3 regions of the Ruegeria sp. D1(2025) genome follow, and region 3 is predicted to be linked to each of the others. Evidence: riboswitches for the same ligand, from Rfam matches in the RefSeq annotation. Region 3 holds a riboswitch; each other region holds the start of a gene.

Region 1 (6,746 bases), on a different contig from region 3:
GGCGTCGCGCTGAAAGCGCAGGTGCCAATGCCGGTAGAACTCCATCGGAATAACGGCGGCGTCATGTGTCCAATGCTCGAACAGCGCCCTGTCCCGTTCATACAGGCGCTTCAGATGTGTGCTGCGATAGGTGGACCTGCGCGAAAACAGGATCATGTCATGGGCGCGGGCCACGGTGTTGATACTGTCCAACTGAACAAAACCAAGCCGTCGGATCAGGTCCAGAAGATCCGCGCCCTTTGCGCTGCCCGACGGGGTTTCGGACAGCAAGTGACGATCCATGAACGCCGCACGGGCTGTCCGGTTGTCCAGTTTCGGCAGTGCCAAGACTCTAACGCCGCTTCAGTGTGTCGCCGTAGCTGATTTTTGGCGTCAGTGTCACGCGGGTTTCAATCTCGGCTTCCGGGTCGGCCAGCTGTGCCGCGATGATCCCTGCGGCCTGACGGCCAATTTCCAGCCGGCAGGCATCCATGGTTGCCAGTTTGCGAGGCAGACCTTGCAGCAGTTCGACATTGTTGAACCCTGCCAGCCCGATTTGACCAGGGATGTCTATCCCCTGATCCAGCAGGTACAACAGCCCGCCAGCGCCGATCATATCATTGGAATAATACAGAAAATCCAGTTCCGGCGACCGTTCCAGCATCGCCTGCGTCATCTCGCGCCCCTTGGCCAGTGCCGACCCGCCCGAGTAGAACTCGCGGTCCTCGATCTCGATCCCGTGTTTGCCCAGAACCTCGGTAAAGCCTTCGAATCGTTTGCGCGCGCGGTGGTCCAAAGGCATCTTGGTCCCCATGAAACCGATATGCTGGTATCCGGCCTTCAGTATGGCCTGCGCCATTTCGCGGCCGGCACGGCGGTGCGAAATGCCGACCATCGCATCCACTGGTTTGCCGTCGGTATCCATGATTTCGACCACCGGAATGCCCGCGGAATCCAGCATCGCCCGGGCCGCTTCCGTGTGTTCCAGACCCGCGATGATCACGCCCGAAGGCCGCCACGAGAGCATCTCGTAAAGGACCTTTTCCTCTTTTTCCGGCAAATAATCGGTCACGCCGACCACTGGCTGCAATTCGGTGTCTTCCAGCACCTGATTGATGCCGGTCAGGACCTCGGGGAAGACCATGTTGGACAGTGACGGGATGATGACAGCGACCAGATTGACCCGGCTGGATGCCAGCGCACCCGCAATTTTGTTGGGCACGTATCCCAGCTCTTTTGCGGCGGCCAGAACCCGTGTTCGGGTCGCATCTGATACATCACCCCGATTGCGCAGGACCCTGCTGACCGTCATTTCGGATACCCCCGACGCTTCCGAGACATCGCGAAGGGTAAGCGGGCGTTTTGTTTCTGTGGTCACGAGGCACCTGCACTGTTGTTTTGCCCGATGGTAGCGTGAACACGGCGGCAAATACAACAACTCTGCTTCTGCATCGAGCGCTGGGCCGGTCGGACCTTTTGTGCATCGGAGCGACCCTACATATTTGCGGCGAGTTCAATTTTAAACGCGAGTCAACGCCCGCAGTTTCAGGCCTAAAAATCTCAAGTCCGCGAACTGAACCGACGACTATTGAACGCGGAAAGATATCTAAGAAAATACACACACTCGCGGTGGCGCATACCAAACCGCGTAGCAAGCGCGAACATGCAATTTCTGATTTCGCAAATGGCCCATGCAACGCCGCAATCAATTGTTGACCGTGTCTTACATATTCTGGCATGAACGGGCCATGTTCGGTTCCGGGGACATCCTCGGAAGCAATAGGGAATGCAGTGCGGCACATTTCGCCAACTCTGCAACTGCCCCCGCAACTGTAGGCGGCGAGCGCGGCTGATAATGCCACTGGGGTATCCCGGGAAGGTTAGTTTAGCGCTTTGACCCGCAAGTCAGGAGACCTGCCGAACATGCGCCCTTGGAAGGGGCGTTCATCATCGGCGACGGGGTGTGCGCCGGATCTGTTTGCCCGACAAGGCAGATGGCTTCGCGTTCCCCATCGTCAAAGCAGAATTGTGCCGGGGAAGGCGCGACGTGAGAAGGACTCGATTTGTGAAAAAACTGCTGGTGGCTGCAACGGCTGCTTTGGCGATGCCTGCATTGGCGCAGGCCCATTTCCTGCTGGAATATACCGACGACACGATGATCGAACGCCCCGGTGACGTTCCGGTCAAACTGGTTTTCTGGCACCCGTTTGAAGCTGGTCACGTGATGACCCTGGAAAGACCGGAAGAATTCTTTGTAATCCACAACGGTGAAAAAACCGATCTGATGGATACGCTGGAAGAAACCACTTTTGAAGGACCGGACAACATCGCCAAAGCGTTCCTGGGCTCGATTCAGGTTAAACGCTCGGGTGACTATGTGGTGGTTACAGTTCCTGCGCCTTACTACGAAGAATCAGAGGATATCTATATCCAGCAAATCACCAAGGCTTACCTCAACCGAAACGAACTGCCGACCGACTGGGATCAGCCGCAGGGGCTGGCCACCGAGATTCTGCCGCTGAACAAACCTTACAACATCATCGCCGGGTCAACCTTTACCGGTCGCGTGTTGAGCGAGGGACAGCCCGTCGCCGGCGCAGAAATCGAAATCGAGTACATCGCCGCAGCACCGGACATGACCGGCACCGGCGCGAAGGACGCCACCGTGTCCCCATTGCCGGGCGGCGCGTTGGTCGCGATTTCGGATGACAACGGATATTTCACTTTTGGTGTGCCAAAAGCCGGGTACTGGGGCTTCGCCGCTTTGGGCGTGGGTCCGGAAACCGAGCATGAAGGCAAAGAGCTGAGCCAGGATGCGGTCATCTGGATCCGCGCCTGGGATCTGGAGTAAGCCTGAATGCACGTCGTCGACGGAGCCCTTTCAAACCCTGTCGTGATCGGCGGTGCGGTCGCCGCGGCTGGCGGGATCGCATTGGGCCTGAAATCGCTGGATCTGGATCGCATTCCCACGGCGGGCGTGTTGTCGGCCAGCTTTTTTGTCGCCTCGCTGATCCATGTGCCGATTGGCCCGTCGTCTGTGCATTTGATTCTGAACGGTCTGGCCGGGCTTCTGCTCGGCTGGGCCGCCTTTCCGGCCCTTTTTGTCGGCTTGCTGCTGCAAGCCGTGTTCTTCGGTTTTGGCGGATTGACCGTGCTGGGGATCAACACGGTGAATATCGCCCTTCCGGCGGTGTTGACCTGGATGATCTTTGGTCGTCTGATCGCACGTGGCTCGCCTGTTCAGGGGGCGATCTGGGGCGGCATCGGCGGTGCGTTTTCGATCGCCGCCACGACGGCTTTTGTCGCGGTCTCGCTGGCGCTGTCCGGCGATGAGTTCCTGCCCGCTGCCAAGCTTGTCTTTTTCGCCCACATTCCCGTCATGGCTATCGAGGCCGTGCTGACAGGTTTTGCCGTTCTTCTGGCCCGCAAGGTCAAACCGGAACTTTTTGTAAAGGTTGCGTCCACATGAAACAGTTGATCCTTGTTTGTACGCTTGCTCTCGCCCCGCTCCCGGCTCTTGCGCATAAGGTTATTGCAGGCGTTTTTCCGGCAGGCGACGCAATCGAAGGCGAGCTGGGGTTTTCCAATGGCGATATGGCCGCAGACCAGGAGGTCATCGTCTATGGCCCCGACGGCTCTGAACTGGGACGCACAGTAACCGATACGGACGGTTTCTTTCTCTACAGCCCGACCAGAGCGGTGACTCATACATTCAAGGCAGATCTGGGTGCAGGGCACGTCGCCGAAGTTGCCATGTCGGCCGACGAAGTGGCAGAAATCATGGGGGTCGAAGCCGAGCTTTCTGAAACAGCCACGCCGGTTGCATCTGCGGATGGCGCGGCAGCGGTGACTGTGGCCTCGCTCTCGGATGAGGAACGCGCCGCCATCGCCAAAGCGGTGCGCGACGAAACCCGCCCACTGCGGCGCGAGATCGCCGCCTACCGCGAGCACAATGATCTGCAGAACATCTTGGGTGGTATTGGCTATATCATTGGTCTGTTCGGCATCGGCTTTTACCTGGCCGCGCGAAAAAAGATGGCCACCTGATGGCACATGCGCTGGAACCACAGGCCAAAACACTGGCCGAGGCAGGCAAAGCCGCCCATTTCGGGATGATCGGAGACTACGATCCCCGTATGCGCATCGTTTTGGCCTGCATCTTTGCCATCGTCACGGTTGCCCTCAACAGCATTCCGGCGCTGATCGGCGCTTTGTCCGTCTCGCTTGGGTTACTGGTGATGTCACGCTTGCCAGTCGGCCGGACCCTCAAGCGTATGGCCATGATGGACAGCTTCATCATCTTCATGCTGGTGTTGCTGCCATTCTCAATGCCCGGTGACGCGATGTTCACGGTTTTTGGCTTTCCGGCCAGTTGGCAGGGCCTTTGGAAAGCTGTCGAGATTGCACTGACGGCCAACGCGGTCATCCTTGCGCTGATGGTTCTGGTCGGAACGATGGAACCTGTGACGCTTGGACACGCTTTGCACAAGCTGCGCTGCCCCGAGGCGCTTGTGCACCTTTTGATGTTCACCATCCGCTACATCGAGGTGTTGCGGGAAGAATACCTGCGCCTGCGCGGCGCGATGAAGATCCGCGGATTTCGCCCCGGCACAAACTGGCACACCTACCGAAGCTTCGGGTATCTGGTCGGCATGATGCTGGTGCGCGCGATTGAACGGTCCGAGCGGATTCTGGCGGCGATGAAATGCCGGGGGTTTTCCGGGCGTCTTTTGTTGCTGCAGGACTTTAACATGACACGACGCGATCACATGTTCGCCGCGATGCTGTGCACCGTTTGCCTTGGCCTGCTGTTCCTGGATTATCTATGACGATCCTCAAGCTTGAAGACATTTGTTTTGCATATCCCGGCCAGCCACCAGTGCTGGACGGCGCTTCGCTGCAGCTTGAACCGGGGCAGCGCCTGTCGATTGCGGGCCCGAATGGCGCGGGAAAATCTACCCTGTTTCGCATCGCCCTTGGCCTGCAAACACCAAGCGCCGGGCGCGTGACCGTCCTGGGAAAGGAAAGGCGCGTCGAGGCGGATTTTCACGAAGTCCGCCGTCAGGTCGGGCTGGTTTTTCAGGATCCTGATGATCAGCTGTTTTGTCCGACAGTGGCGGAAGACATCGCATTTGGTCCTCTCAACCTCGGGCGCAGCAAGTCCGAGGCGCTGGCCATAGTCGACAGAGTGCTTTCCGATCTGGATCTGTCAAGTCTGCGTGATCGCATTACGCACAAGCTCTCTGGTGGAGAGAAGCGGCTTGTGACCCTTGCAACCGTTTTGGCGATGGAGCCCGAGGCGCTGCTTTTGGATGAGCCCACCAATGCGCTTGACGCCAAAAATGAAGCGCGACTTCTAGAGATTCTTTGTGGCCTGCCGCAGGCAATTCTGCTGGTCAGCCACGCACCATCGTTTCGGGAAGCACTGGCGCCGGATACGCTGGAACTGCGGAACGGGCGGATTGTCAGCCCAAGTGAATGATCTGTTCCCACGAGGTATGCGAACGTCCGCGACGAAGTGCCGTCGTCAGGAAGCCTGCGCGTGCACACGGTATGACCCGGGGGTCCGGCTGGTCCACTTTCGAAAGGCGCGGTGAAAATTCGCCGGAGCCGAAAATCCGGTGTCAAAGGCGATCTGTTCAATACTGAGCGTACTTTGCTGAAGCGCGCGGATGGCAATGTCGCGGCGCAGTGCATCCTTGATGTCCTGAAAAGAAGTTCCTTCTTCTTTCAAACGCCTGTTCAAGGTCCGCGGCGTCATTTTCAGGGCACGCGCTGCATCCGGAAGCTGGCAGGTTTGCCATGTTGCGCCGTAGAGAAACGCGCGGACGCGAAGGCTGTTTGTATGCGCGCGCGAACCAGTAAAGATCCAGTCCAGCGGCGCGCGTTCAAGGAACACGGACGCCTCAGCCGAACTGCGGGTTACCGGGCGGGTGAACAGACGCGGGTCGAAAAGGATACTGGTCTGCCGAGCGTCAAACTCGACCGCGCATGGGAAGACGACGGCGTAGTCGGCGGCAAACTCCGGGCGGGCAAAGGCAAAGCGAACGGCTTTTACCGGTGTTTCCGTCCCGCCAAGCCAGGACAAAAGCCCATGCGCCAGTTTCAGGATCAGCATGTGGCCGAAACGCTGCGGGCGGGTGTCGTCCGAATATGGGACCAACGCCAGTTCCACCGCGTCGGATTTGCTGTGCAAGTCCAGGTGGAAGTCATCCAGAAGCAGGTTCCAAAATGTCGAGAAACGATAAAGTGCCGAGGCCAGGCTGCTCGCTTCGCGCTGTACAGTCACCAGATGCTGCAGGGCGCGGGGCCGGATCGGACGGCTCCAGAGGCCCATCATTTCGTCCCCGGTTTCGGGCGCGGCAAGCTGATAAAGCCGGGCGATTTCATTCAGTGTGACGCGTTGAGAAGGTGCCATCTGGTTGGCCTGCAGGCCCGAACGCTCCAACAGCGATGTCATCTCAGCCGGAGTGCAACGGGACTTCAGCGCATCCAGCCAATCCTGGATAAATCCCGCCGATACAGTCGTCAGAGATATGGGGTCATGGCTCGTCATCTGAACCTCAGGTTGGCGTGATCGGATACCATTTTGTCAAGAAATGAGCTTATCGGCAAACCATTGGGCGGGTAGATGACGCGAAACCATAGTCGCCGCAGGGGAGCCTGGCATGTCCTATCAGCCGCCCGTTCAGGATTTGATGTTTTGCATCGAACACTTGTCCCACTGGGAAAAGGTGTCTCGGGTGGAAGTGTATTCGGAATACGAC
Region 2 (6,746 bases), on a different contig from region 3:
GAACTGCGCGCCGTGCTTGTAACCGGCGACATGGTCCGTGACTGGCTTGAAATGTCGGCGGGCATTTTCAATCAGGTGGATGCAGGAGCTGTCCGCACTCTGACCGATGAAACACGGGCCGGGCATAACTTCGATGTGCTGTTCGGCCTGACCTATCGGATCGATCTTTCCCAGCCGGCGCGTTTTGATTCTCACGGAATGCTGGTCAATCCCGCTGCAAACCGTGTCCGCGAGATTTTCTGCGGTGGAATCCCAATTGAACCCACCCAGAAATTCGTTGTGGCCCTGAACAGTTACCGGGCCAGCGGCGGCGGACACTTCCCAGTTGCGCATCAGGCCCGGCAGATCGATCTGCCGACCTTACCCATCAGGGACGTCCTGCGCGACTATCTTTCGGGGGGACTACCGGACGACCCGCTTGAATCTGCGCCCTTCCCCTTCAGCCTTGTCCGGCTTCCCGGGCACGCTTCGATTCTAAAAACCGGGCCGGGAGCAAGGGCGCATCTTTCCGAACTGGACGCATACGATCCGCATGTGCTGGGGCATGACCCGGAAGGCTTTCTGCGGATCAGACTGTCACTCTGACGGGTTGTCTTCCTGGCGCAACTTCCCTATATCGACGATTGAGAGGTTGGCGCGGGCGAGCGCCTCGCCAACCTGGTCAGGTCCGGAAGGAAGCAGCCACAACGAGCCCCGCTTGGGTCGATGTCCAACCTCTCACTTCATCCCGCAATCGTCACATCTTTCCGGTCGGAACGGACTTGCTGCTCCGCAGACTCGATCAGCCTCGGCCAGACCGCTTTGTTTTTGCGCGCAAAAACACCAATGTGGCCAATGGATTTCAGCCCGAAATCCTTTGGTTCAAGCACATGACGGTTGGCGTCCGGGCCGTATAGCTCGGCCAGCCTCCAGACCGCATTTTCAGGCACCATCTGGTCGTCCGAAATCGCAAACAGGTCAACCGGACCACCGGCCCGCGGCCAGGTCGCTGCGGGCAGGCTTTGGCCAATTTCAGGCAGATAGCTGTTCGGCGAGGTGCACCATTTTCGCCATTGCCAGTAGACCTTTGACGGCAGGTCCGAACCAAACCCAATGGCCTTGCCGGGCAGATACCCCAGCACATGAACTGCAAAAGGCGCATGCCCGTACCAGAAGATTCCGGCCAGCCCCCTGTAGGGCCAGGGATGATCCGACAACGTAACCAGGCCTGAACACACACAAATCATCCGGTCGATCTGATCCACATCCGATTGCAATGGCTCAAGCATACCCCCCAGCGAATGACCAATGGTCCACTGCCGCGCACTTGGGAATCGCCGTCGCATCTCGGCCCGGGCCGCGGGAATATCGATCAGCGCCCAATCGGACATGGTGACACGCGAATCCTTCAGACGCCCCGATAACGATTTTCCGAAATCGCGGTAATCATAGGTCAGACAGGCAATGCCCTGCTCTTCCGCCAGCCACCGGGCAAAATGCTGATAATAGTCCTGGGGAACGCCGGTCGCGCTGTTCAGAACAACTACGATATCAGGCGCTGCAACAGGCAGGTACAGGCGACCCGACAGCATAGCCGTCCCGGAGGGAAATCGTATGTCTTCGGTCAAGACCTGTTCCTGTATGTCCAACATATCATGCTCCGCTCTCAACTGAACAGTTCAGTTCACCTATCTGTCAGGCCAGTCGCCCGCTCAAGTCAACCCGGTGCAAACATGACCAAACGTCCGCTTTCCCGACCACGCATCGGACCAAATGCCTCGGCCCGCGCAATGCGCTTGACTCGGGGACCCGGCAACCGCTAGCGATGAGGAGATGGTTTCCGCGCCCTTTAACGGGCCGGGATGAAAAGGGAACACGGTGCGGTTCTGTCTGGCATTGCCGGAAGGAACCAAGGCCGAGACTGCCCCCGCAACTGTAAGCGGTGAGCAATGCCGAAACACCACTGGCCGAAAGGCTGGGAAGGTCGGCAAAGCGATGACCCGCAAGTCAGGAGACCTGCCATCGATACTGAAACCGAAACTCGGGCGGGGTGTCCGGGCAGGTCCTGATGGCATAGCCCCGTCACACCTGATCCTTGCCCCGCGCCGCGCGCGGAGGGCGCATTATGATCTGGAAGACAAGGACACACGAATTTTCTGCCACTGTGTGCCAGCGCACCGGCAAACCCTGTCCGGCACTGGCGCAAATGGCGCGGGCTCTGACGCGCGCCGTGGCAAGCGCCGGCCCGGCCGCAACCCCGCAATTCGCCATTGAAGGCAGCAGCGAGCTTGCCCATTGCCCCGAAGGGTGCATGGCCCGGTTCCACGCGCGGCCAGACAAAATCCGGGTGTTTTGCGGAACGAATGAGGAAACTCCGGGCGACAGGTTGGAGGATTATGCAGACATGATGTTCTGCGCAGAGTTCCGTGCGCTGCCGTCCGCAATTCTGTCGGACCCGCCCTGCGCCATGCTTGAAGCTTCGGCCCTGGCAGGTCGCCAAGTGGCGGCCCAGGCCGGACATTTGTCGGCCTAAGCTACGGGTCCGCGCTGGCCGGAATCAATTGCGTGGCCCATGCCAGTTGTGCATCTGTTTCAACCGCACAGGGCCGCACCGCCCTCAACCGTTTCAGGGCTGCACCCGGTTGCTCGCCGCATTCGACCATCAGGCGCAACACCACCATTCCGGACCGGCCACAGCCGCCCCGGCAATGCACCAGAATGCGCCCGCCCCCTGACAGGGCATGGCGGACGGCCGCGCTTACATCGGGCCAGCGCGCGGTCACGGCGTCGGGGGGTGCACCGAAATCTTCGACCGGCAGATGGACCCAGCGGCAGGCGCGCGCCTGAATGTCGGTTCCGAAGTCACGCGCGCCGTCCTGCAGCATCTCGACTTCGGTCGTCATTGAAATGACAAGACCTGGTTTCCAGTCGGAAATCGCATTCAGGTCCTGGGCATAATTACCCCCACGTCCCGGCATTGATGTCAGGGCCAGAGTACCTCCTCCGACCTGCAGCGCATGAATAATCATCTGAGACATGCAACGCGCCCTCCTTAATCGTTACGCACAAGAATCCGGTCAAAAATGCTTTCACCTTCATTTTTACGCGCATCCCGAAGCATTCCCAAATGAATTTCGCGAACCGGCTGTGGACGCAGGCGGCGGCGCACTCTACGCTGCACTTCTGATACGAATCCGACAGAGCAGAAATGACCGACACGCCAAGCCCCGCTTATCAGGTTCTTGCCCGCAAATACCGCCCGGAAACCTTTGCCGACCTGGTTGGTCAGGATGCCATGGTGCGCACCCTGAAAAACGCGTTCGAGGCAGACCGGATCGCGCAGGCCTTCATCATGACCGGCATCCGCGGCACCGGCAAAACGACGACGGCGCGGATCATCGCCAAGGGCATGAACTGCATCGGCCCCGATGGCGACGGCAAACCGACGACCGAACCCTGCGGCCAATGCGAACATTGCGTGGCGATCATGGAAGGCCGCCATGTCGACGTGATGGAGATGGACGCCGCCAGCCGCACCGGCGTCAACGACATCCGCGAGATCATAGACAGCGTCCGCTATCGTGCCGCCAGCGCACGCTACAAGATCTATATCATCGACGAGGTTCACATGCTTTCGACCAGCGCGTTCAACGCGCTGCTCAAGACGCTTGAGGAACCGCCCGAACATGTGAAATTCATCTTCGCGACCACCGAAATCCGCAAGGTTCCGGTGACGGTCCTGTCGCGCTGCCAACGCTTCGACCTGCGCCGGATCGAACCCGAGGACATGATCGGTCTTCTGAACAAGATCGCCACCGCCGAGGGCGCTCAGATCGCAGAGGACGCACTGGCGCTGATCACCCGGGCGGCCGAGGGTTCGGCGCGTGATGCAACTTCGCTGCTGGATCAGGCGATCTCGCACGGGGCCGGGGAAACCAGTGCCGATCAGGTCCGGGCGATGTTGGGTCTGGCGGACCGGGGCCGCGTCCTGGACCTGATGGACATGATCCTGCGCGGCGACGCGGCGGGGGCTCTGACAGAGCTAAGCGCTCAGTACGCCGAGGGCGCCGACCCGCTAGCCGTGCTGCGCGATCTGGCCGAAATCACCCATTGGGTGTCCGTGGTCAAAATCACGCCAGACGCCGCCGAGGACCCGACCGTTTCGCCCGACGAACGCGCACGCGGACAGCAAATGGCCGAAGCCCTGCCGATGCGTGTCCTGACCCGCATGTGGCAAATGCTGCTGAAAGCGCTCGAAGAGGTCTCAGCCGCACCAAACGCCATGATGGCAGCGGAAATGGCCGTCATTCGGTTGACCCATGTGGCCGACCTGCCAAGCCCGGAAGAACTGATCAAACGTTTGCAGGACGCACCTCCACCCACGCCGAACGGAGGCCCCGGTGGAGGCATGGCCGTACCCTCGCACGCCCCGGTACAACCTCAGGCATCGGCAAGGTCTTCCTACGTTTCCGCTCCACACGGTCCCGCCGGCGCGCCGACTGCGGCCCTGGCACAGGACGTCCAAACTGCTCTGGCGCGCTATCCGACCTTCGAACATGTGGTCGAACTGATCCGGACAAACCGGGACGTAAAGCTGCTGGTCGAGGTCGAAAACGGTGTGCGGCTGATGTCCTACTCACCGGGCCGGATCGAATTTACACCGACCGATCATGCCCCGACAGACCTTGCCCAACGGCTGGGTACGGCGCTGCAGCGCTGGACAGGCAATCGGTGGGCCGTATCCATCGTGGCAGATGGCGAAGCCGCCACGATCGCCGAGATCCGCGATGCGGCCGACCTCGCGCTAAGGTCACAGGCCGAGCAGCACCCGCTGGTTCAGGCGGTACTCATGCAGTTTCCCAAGGCGCGCATCAAACGGATCGAAACCCCGGAACAGCGCGCCGCCAAGGTCGAAACCGAGGCTCTGCCCGAGGTCGAAGACGAATGGGACCCGTTCGAAGAGGACTGAACATCTGCCTGGAATACAGGAGGATGCCCATGCCCCTTGTGTCACGCAGTCACCCTTCGTATTTAGGCGTCAAATCGATTTACAGGAGAAACCCGATGCTCAAAGGTTTAGGCGGTCTGGGCGATATGGCCAAGATGATGAAATCCGCGCAGGACCTGCAGACCAAAATGACCGAAATGCAGGAAGAACTGAACAACCTCATGGTTGTCGGCGAATCCGGCGCCGGTCTGGTCAAGGCCAGCGCCACCGCCAAGGGCGAACTCAAAGGTCTGGACATCGACCCGTCGATCTTCAACGGAGACGACAAGGAAGTGGTCGAGGACCTGATCCTGGCCGCCATCAAGGACGCGCAGACCAAGGCCGCCGAGCGCTCTCAGGCGGAAATGGCCAAGCTGACTGAAAGCATGGGGCTGCCGGCAGACATCAAACTGCCGTTCTGATCTTCATCTTTTCCAAAATACTCCCGCCGGAGGCTCCCTTCGGTGCCAAACAGGACAGGCCGTGAGTTCGAACAGCGACATCGACAACCTGATCGACCTGATGGCCAAGCTGCCGGGGCTTGGCCCGCGCTCGGCCCGCCGCGCGGTGCTGCACCTGATCCGCAAACGCGCCCTGCTGCTGACACCGCTCTCGGACGCAATGCAGCAGGTCGCCGCCACCGCCCGCGAATGCCTGAATTGCGGCAATGTCTGTACCGCTGACATCTGCGACATCTGCGACAGCGAGGCCCGCGCCACCGGAGAGCTTTGTGTCGTCGAGGATGTCGCTGATCTTTGGGCGATGGAACGTGCCGGTGTCTTCAAAGGCCGCTATCACGTTCTGGGCGGTACACTTTCGGCCTTGGACGGTGTCGGCCCGGACGAGTTGCGCATACCCCGCCTCAAAGACCGCGTGACGGCCGAGGGCATCACCGAGATCATCCTTGCCCTGAACGCCACAGTCGACGGACAGACCACCGCCCACTACATTGCCGACCAGTTGGAGGGACAGGTCCGCCTGACTTCACTTGCGCAGGGTGTGCCAATTGGGGGTGAGCTGGATTATTTGGACGACGGGACGATCACGGCGGCGCTGAGGGCGCGGAAAGAACTGTAAGGTCACAGAACCTGCCCCGAGAACATTTTTGAATCATGCTTTGATTTTCCAGAGTTGGGCGTAACTTATGAGCAGATATCCCGATCTATTCGTACTGCGACACGGCGAAACCGAGTGGAATACTCTTGGGAAATTTCAAGGCCGCAAGGACTCTCCGCTGACCGAAACGGGCAAGGCGCAGGCGCGCACTCAAAACCAAATTCTGAGCCGCATTCCGAACACACCGTCTCGGGTCGTCGTCAGCCCGCAAGAGCGCGCGCGGCACACGGCTCGGCTTGCGATTGCACCCCATCTGCAACAGGAAACTGACCACCGCCTTCAGGAAATCGCATTTGGCCAATGGGAAGGTGTAACCAAGAACGTCATCAGGTCGCAGATCGACTACGCTTACGAAAGCTATTTGTGGTTTTTTCGCAGCCCTGGCGGTGAGAGCTTTGAGGAGATATCGGCAAGAGTCCGATCCTTTCTGGATGAGCAAGAAGAACCCTCAATCATTGTGACCCACGGTGTAACTTCTTTGGTGCTAAGGGGGATCTGGCTGGGCCTGGATCAGGAAGATCTGCTTAAGCTGCCTCGCACACAAGGGTGTGTCTTCCATCTTTCCAACGGTACGGAAACGACACTTCGGTAGAGGCGGCCGCATTATTATCCGACACGCGCCTGCTGCACGCTTTCGGATCACAGCCTTTGGTTATGCGCAAAA
Region 3 (6,746 bases):
GTGACATGCTGACCATCTACGACAACGGTCTGCATATCCCCGTGCTCTGGTCGCACCTGATCCCGGCGACACTGGAAGGCAAGGCGATATTCAACGTGCAGAACGCCATGTTTGCAGCCGCCATGGCCTATAGTTTTGGCGTTGATCTGGACAATATCCGCCACGGGCTGCGGACCTTTGACACCAGCTATTTCCAGGCACCGGGGCGGATGAACGTTTATGACGAACATCCGTTCAAGGTAATCCTGGATTATGGCCACAACCCCGCCGCCCTGAAGGCAATGGCGGCGCTGGCCGACCAGCTGGAGATCAAGGGCCGCAGGCTGTGCGTCGTATCGATGCCCGGTGACCGTCGTGACGAGGACGTCGAGGACGCGGGCGCGGCGCTGGCCGGTCATTTTGACCACTTCATCTGCAAGGCTGACGACCGCCGTCGCGGACGCGGGCATGACGAAATTCCTCAGATGCTGCGGCAGGCGTTGATTGCAGGCGGCACGCCGGATGAGGCGATCACAATCATCCCTGATGAGGTCGAAGCGGTGACGGCGGGTCTGGAAATGGCAGCTCCCGGCGATCTGCTGGTGATATTCGGCGACGACACCACCCGCTGCTGGAAACAGATCATCTACTTCAATTCGGATGGCGACGCACCTGAAGCTGAAGCAATCGGCAAGCCTGCCCCTGTTGAGACCTCTTTCGAGGACATGTTCGACAGCGATCAGGCCCTGATCCGGGACGAGCGCGGCGTGCGTCTGGCCCGCGAAATCAGCGAAGACGCGGATTGAGCCGAGGGCACCGGAATGGACAGGATTGAAGAGCTTGAGACCGCGCTGACCATCCCCAGCGCGACCAGTGGCGCGTTTCGGGTAGACGATGCGCGCCGGCTGACCGGGCCCGGGTTGCTCTGGGATCACCCGGGCGCAATCATGGACGTCTTTTTTGACCAAGAGCAGTCTTCGCGTGTCATTGAGCTGTGGCAGCATCATGCACGTCGTGTGCTGGATGCGCTCGGCTGGTGCCAAGAAAAGCTGACATATCGGGTATTCACCGGCGGCGTGAACCTTGCGATTTCAGCGCCGATGGATCAGCTGTATTCAGCGATCTTTGCGGTCCAGACCGCATGGCATTTCTGTGCCGCGGCGCTGGTCGGGGAAACACCCGGCGATTTCGACAAGATGATCGCCGACGTCCGCGACGTCATGGCCAAAGAGGCAAATCCGGCCCTGATCGCCCTGATCCAGGCGGCCTCGGCGCGGGGCGTCGATATCCTGTGTGACGACGACGAGATTTCGATCGGCCACGGGGTCGGAAGCCAGACCTGGGCCTGGAACGCTCTGCCTGCGCCTGATGAAGTCGAATGGGACGCCTTGCACAACATCCCCGTCGCCTTCATCACCGGAACCAATGGCAAGACCACAACGACCCGGCTGCTTGAGGCGATCGCCCGGGCGGCGGGCAAGGTTGCCGGGCTGACCTCGACCGAGTTTGTCCGCGTCGGCGACGACATCCTCGACCGTGGTGATTATTCCGGCCCCGGCGGAGCGCGCATGCTGCTGCGCGACCGGCGGCTTGAAGTCGCCTGTCTGGAGGTTGCCCGTGGCGGAATCCTGCGCCGGGGTCTTCCAACCCATGCCGCCTCGGCTGCGGCTGTCACAAATGTCGCCAATGATCATCTGGGTCAGTACGGCGTCAACACGGTTCCGGAGTTGGCGCAGGCCAAGTTCGCCGTGCATCGCACCCTTAAGAAAGATGGCGTTCTGGCCCTGAACGCGGATGACCCCTTTGTCCGGGATGAGGCGCTGAACACGTCCTGCAGGATCTGGTGGTTCTCGCTGGACCAGAAAAACGCACTGATCCAACAATCCCGCGAGCAAGGACATTGTTGTGCCTTCCTGCGGGACGAGATGATCGTGTTCTTCGATGGCTCCACGGAACAACCGGTGATTTCGGTTCACGATGTACCGCTCGCTATGGGTGGGGCTGCCAGGTACAATATCCTCAACGCAATAACTGCGCTGTGTCTGGCCTGCGCACTGGATATCCCGATGCAGGCCATTCGCACGGGATTGTCCGGTTTCAAGCCAGACGCCAAAGATAATCCGGGCCGGTGCAACGAGTTTTCCCATAGCGGCGCCCGCGTCTTTGTCGATTTTGCGCATAACCCACATTCGGTCGCAGCGGTGTGCGAGGCTTTGTCCGGACTTCCGGCAAAGCGCCGCTTCATACTGCTAAGCCATGCCGGGGACCGGTCCGATCAGGACATCATCGATGTCACGCAAACGGCCTTGCGGTTCCAGCCGGATGTGATCGTCGCTGCCGAGCTTGAGGGTTATCTGCGGGGACGCAACCTTGGTGAGATTCCAAAGCTGATTAAGCAGGCGGCAATGAACAACGGTCTTCGGGATGAGCAGATCCTGAGCGCGCCTTCCCCGGTCGAGGCGAGCAGGACAATACTGGATCAGATCGAACCGGGCGATCTTGCCCTGTTGCTGGTCTTGTCCGAGCGCGAACAGGTTCTGAAACTGCTGGAGAATTGAACCGGCACGCTGAACGCGAGGCACCCGGGCAGTTAACGATGGATGCCGCTCCGCCGCCGAACAGAGTGTCCTGGCAACAATTCTGTATTGACGCATGCTCGGGTCTGAGGCACTTAGCTAGAAGATGGTTCCCGAAGGAAGACCCGAGGGATGAAAAGGGAATACGGTGCGGCCCAGTGGGCCAAGTCCGTAACTGCCCCCGCAACTGTAAGCGGTGAGCGACGCCAAACACCCACTGGCCGAATGGGCCGGGAAGGAAGGCCAAGCAAGGACCCGCGAGTCAGGAGACCTGCCATCAATGTTCAACCAACCCGGGGCGGGGCGCCCTGGAAGGAGGCTTAGATGGCACGTCAGTCACGTGTTTACATGATCAGCACCTTCTGTCCGCGCTTGGCAACAAGTGGAGCGGACCATGTCAGACGCCACTGATCATGTTCTTCTGATCTGTTCGACATGCAACGGTGATTTGTCTGCGGACAAAATACGCTCTTCTTTGTCAGATGCGCTGCCGTCCGCGTTTGCCATTCGCACGGTCGATTGCATGGCCGGGTGTGCGCAGCCGACAACTGTTGGGTTTCAGGCCGCCGGCAAAGCCCAATACCTGTTCGGCGACATCCGGACCCCGCATGACATCGCGGCCTTGGCCGAATTCGCGTTGCAATATCAGAACAGTGCCGATGGATGGACCTGCGCGTCCGACAGGCCGAGCGCGCTTTTTGACAAAACCCTTTCCCGTTTGCCCCGAATGATTTTGGAGGAGCCTTCATGACGACCTCTGCATTTCTTGCCGTGCGTGACGTCGAATACTATGCGCTGAATGGTGATGTTCTGCTGCAAGCGGCGTCTTTTGAACTGGAAGAAGGCGCAATCCTTGCAATTGCCGGGCCGAACGGGGCCGGGAAGACGACACTTCTGAACCTGTTGTGCGGCACGGCCGAACTGGTGCTGGGCGACGTTTTGATCAATGGGCGCAGCCTGAAACACATGCCCGCCAACCAGCGCGCCCGAATGATCGCTGTTGTCAGTCAGCACGAACTGCCGGATAGCAGACTGTCTTTGCGGGAATATGTGGCCTTGGGGCAAATCCCGATCCGGGCTGATCGGTCGAAAGAGGGCCACGCCGCCGAACTGGACAGGATTTTGAACCTGACAGGTCTGAGTGATCTGGCGGACAAACGAATGGGCGTACTTTCCGGGGGTGAACGTCAACGTGCGCATATTGCGCGCGCTCTGGCACAGAACCCTTCGCTTTTGTTTCTGGACGAACCGACAAACCATCTGGACCCCGACGCCAAGGGGCGGATGCTGTCGCTGGTTGCCGAGTTGGGCATCACGGTGGTCATGATCGTCCACGACCTCGTCATGATCCCTGAATTTGCCACCCATGTGGCCATGATGAAATCCGCGCGGCTCACGGGCTTTGGTCCCGTGGCCGATGTGCTGACCTCGGACCAGGTCCGGGAAACCTTTGGCGTCGACTACCTGTACTTTCACCATGAGGGCCGCGTGATTCCGGCGCTGGATATCCGAAAAACCTCGGTCTCAAACTAACCCTAGGAGCATCTTTGAATGAAACAGATCTGGTCGGTGGTCCTGACCACAGCCTTGGCAGGCGGTGCGTCGGCACAAGACATTACCGTCGACAATTGCGGCAAGCCGCTGGTTTTTGAAACTGCGCCTGAGCGGATTGTCGTGCACGATATGAACATGACCGACATGGCCTTTGCGCTGGATCTGCAGGACAAGATCGTCGGGCTGACCGGCATCACCGGATGGTACAAGACCAGCCCGGAATTCGATACGCTGCGCGGCGACATTCCCGAGCTTGCGCCCAAATACCCAACGGTCGAGAACCTTGTGGCCGCCGAACCCGATATGTTCTTCGCGGGCTGGTATTACGGGATGAAGCCGGGCGGAGACGTGACCCCTGACACGCTGGAACCCTTTGGCATCAAGACCTTGATCCTGTCCGAAAGCTGCGTGCATCTGGACAAGGACCGCCCCGAAGCCAGCATGAACCTGCTGTTTGATGACGTTCTGCGCCTGGGCCAGGTCATGCAGGTCGAAGACAAGGCGAAGGAACTGGTTGATGGTTGGAAAGAAGAACTGACCGAGATCGAAACCCGGACCGCCGATCTGCCCAAACCGCGCGTTTTCCTTCTAGATGGTCCGGCTGATGCGCCCTTCACCGCGGGCAAGTTTGCCATTCCCGATGCGATGATTTCCGCAGCGGGCGGTGAAAACGTGACCCATGACATGGATACAAGCTGGGGCCGCACCTCGTGGGAAACGGTGGCGGCCGCCAACCCCGAATTTCTGGTGCTGCTGGATTACCAGACCGGCAACGGCGCCGAGGATACCTTCAAATTTCTGCAGGAGCATCCGGTGATGTCCCAGACCGATGCCGTCAAGAACGAGGCCTGGATTGGCCTGCGGTACGAGGAACTGACCCCGGGACCGGCAAATATCGAGGCGATCCTGAAAATGGCGCAGGCCATGCATCCGGATCTCAACTGATATGGGCCGACTTGGCCTGACACTTCTGCTGGGGGCGGTCGTTCTGGCCGCCCTTTTGCTGATCTCAACCATCTACGGAACCACATCCATTCCGGTTTCCGACACGTTCACCGCTGTCTTGCTGGGAACCGGTCTGAGTGACGGGGACATGTCGCCGTTGCACCGGATCGTGTTTGATTTGCGCCTGCCGCGCGCCCTGTTCGCGGCCGTAATCGGCGCCGGGTTGGGCATCGTCGGCGTGGTCCTGCAAACCACAACGCGCAACGATCTTGCTGATCCGTTCCTGTTCGGCCTGTCCTCGGGTGCGGCGGCCGGCGCCGTGTTTGTGATCACCGTGACCGGCGACGTGCTGGGCTTCTGGACCCTGCCGTTGGCCGCGTTCTGCGGCGGGCTTGTGGCGTCGGGCATCGTGCTGGCGCTGGTTCACGGTTTACGCACAAGCGCGCCCGAAAAACTGATCCTGGCAGGTCTTGCGGTTTCGTTCCTGTTCTCGGCCATCACCAACTACCTGATTTTTGCAGGCGACAGCCGCGCCGCGCATTCCGTGATTTTCTGGATGCTGGGCGGTCTGGGCCTGGCCCGCTGGGAGACGTTTCCGCTGGTCTGCGCAGGCCTGCTTCTGATCCTGAGCTTTTCTCTCTACCGCAGCCGCTGGCTCGACGCGCTGCTGACCGGCGATCTTACTGCCTCTACCCTCGGCGTACCCGTGCGCGGACTGCGGTTCAGCATGTTCTTTGTTGCGGCGCTGGCAACGGCGGTGTTCGTCTCGGTCGCCGGTGTCATCGGTTTCGTCGGTCTGATGGTCCCTCACATCGCCCGCGGAATCGCGGGGCCGCTGCATGGCCATCTGCTGCCGACCGCAGCTCTCGTCGGCGCGGCATTGCTGACGGGCTCGGATATTATCAGCCGTTTGTTGCTGGCCCCGCAGGAATTGCCTGTCGGGATCGTGACAACCTCAATCGGATCGGCGTTCGTGTTCCTGCTCCTGTTCAGGACCAGAGCCCGCTGACCGGACCCTTTCCACCTTCCATCCAGGGCGCAAGCAGCGGCTGGTGCGAACCATTTATGTGCCGCGCTTCCTCTGTGCATCTCTGACAAGTGCGGCGAGGCGATAGAACCCATGTGCCATCTTGGTATAGGGCATCAGCAGGAAGAAGGTCAGAACCGATCCCAGATGGATGGCCAGAAGTGCGGGCATCACTGTGGTCGAGCCGAGCACGTAGAGGACAATGCCGCTGAGGCCAACAAACCCCAGCAGCAGGATAAAGCCCATTTCTCCGCCCCACGCGGAGGTGTCGCCAAGGTCACGATCCGATTTCTGCTTCAACATGACCATGCCGCCACAGCCGATGGTCAACAGGATACCGCCTGAGACGCCAAGCAGTTTGGGTAATGACCAGAATCCGTAGGGTGCATGCAGGCCAAGGCCGTAATGCATCGCTGTCGCAACCGAGGTTGAGGCAAAGCAAAGCAGGAACCCATACATGATCGCCTGATGCATGTGTCGGCGGGCGTGGCTGAACCGGTCTTCATCTTCGAAATTGCAGCCTTCGCCGTGGCCGGCGGCAAGATCCTGCATCGTCCCGGCGCGTTTGAACGCCGCTGTCAGATCGGCCCATTGGACTGACTTTCCGTCAGCCGCACGCCAATAGCGGCGCAAGCTGATGGCGATGCTGAACAGCGGCAGCAGGA

What was found. A riboswitch is a leader RNA that binds a small molecule or an ion and turns the genes downstream of it on or off. The one in region 3 is predicted to bind cobalamin.
Region 1: another riboswitch for cobalamin. It lies ahead of ACR1XU_RS10810 (DUF4198 domain-containing protein); the one in region 3 lies ahead of ACR1XU_RS17470 (DUF1636 family protein).
Region 2: another riboswitch for cobalamin. It lies ahead of ACR1XU_RS13950 (hypothetical protein); the one in region 3 lies ahead of ACR1XU_RS17470 (DUF1636 family protein).

Annotation. Positions count from the first base shown of each region.
Region 1 is NZ_JBQFPO010000003.1:285,357-292,102, forward strand. It holds gene ACR1XU_RS10800 (winged helix-turn-helix domain-containing protein) at 1-327, opposite strand, end outside; gene ACR1XU_RS10805 (LacI family DNA-binding transcriptional regulator) at 332-1,357, opposite strand; cobalamin riboswitch at 1,716-1,915, shown strand; gene ACR1XU_RS10810 (DUF4198 domain-containing protein) at 2,045-2,830, shown strand; gene cbiM (cobalt transporter CbiM) at 2,837-3,448, shown strand; gene ACR1XU_RS10820 (cobalt ABC transporter permease) at 3,445-4,026, shown strand; gene cbiQ (cobalt ECF transporter T component CbiQ) at 4,026-4,808, shown strand; gene ACR1XU_RS10830 (energy-coupling factor ABC transporter ATP-binding protein) at 4,805-5,461, shown strand; gene ACR1XU_RS10835 (AraC family transcriptional regulator) at 5,507-6,535, opposite strand; gene ACR1XU_RS10840 (acyl-CoA dehydrogenase family protein) at 6,648-6,746, shown strand, end outside.
Region 2 is NZ_JBQFPO010000005.1:168,256-175,001, reverse strand. It holds gene ACR1XU_RS13965 (bifunctional 2',3'-cyclic-nucleotide 2'-phosphodiesterase/3'-nucleotidase) at 1-585, shown strand, start outside; RNA gene ffs (signal recognition particle sRNA small type) at 625-723, shown strand; gene ACR1XU_RS13955 (alpha/beta hydrolase family protein) at 723-1,631, opposite strand; cobalamin riboswitch at 1,797-2,017, shown strand; gene ACR1XU_RS13950 (hypothetical protein) at 2,105-2,512, shown strand; gene ACR1XU_RS13945 (phosphatase domain-containing protein) at 2,514-3,017, opposite strand; gene ACR1XU_RS13940 (DNA polymerase III subunit gamma/tau) at 3,188-4,948, shown strand; gene ACR1XU_RS13935 (YbaB/EbfC family nucleoid-associated protein) at 5,044-5,388, shown strand; gene recR (recombination mediator RecR) at 5,450-6,043, shown strand; gene ACR1XU_RS13925 (histidine phosphatase family protein) at 6,111-6,674, shown strand.
Region 3 is NZ_JBQFPO010000008.1:133,982-140,727, forward strand. It holds gene cphA (cyanophycin synthetase) at 1-785, shown strand, start outside; gene ACR1XU_RS17465 (Mur ligase family protein) at 801-2,537, shown strand; cobalamin riboswitch at 2,646-2,848, shown strand; gene ACR1XU_RS17470 (DUF1636 family protein) at 2,950-3,306, shown strand; gene ACR1XU_RS17475 (ABC transporter ATP-binding protein) at 3,303-4,088, shown strand; gene ACR1XU_RS17480 (ABC transporter substrate-binding protein) at 4,107-5,054, shown strand; gene ACR1XU_RS17485 (iron ABC transporter permease) at 5,056-6,063, shown strand; gene tcuB (tricarballylate utilization 4Fe-4S protein TcuB) at 6,118-6,746, opposite strand, start outside.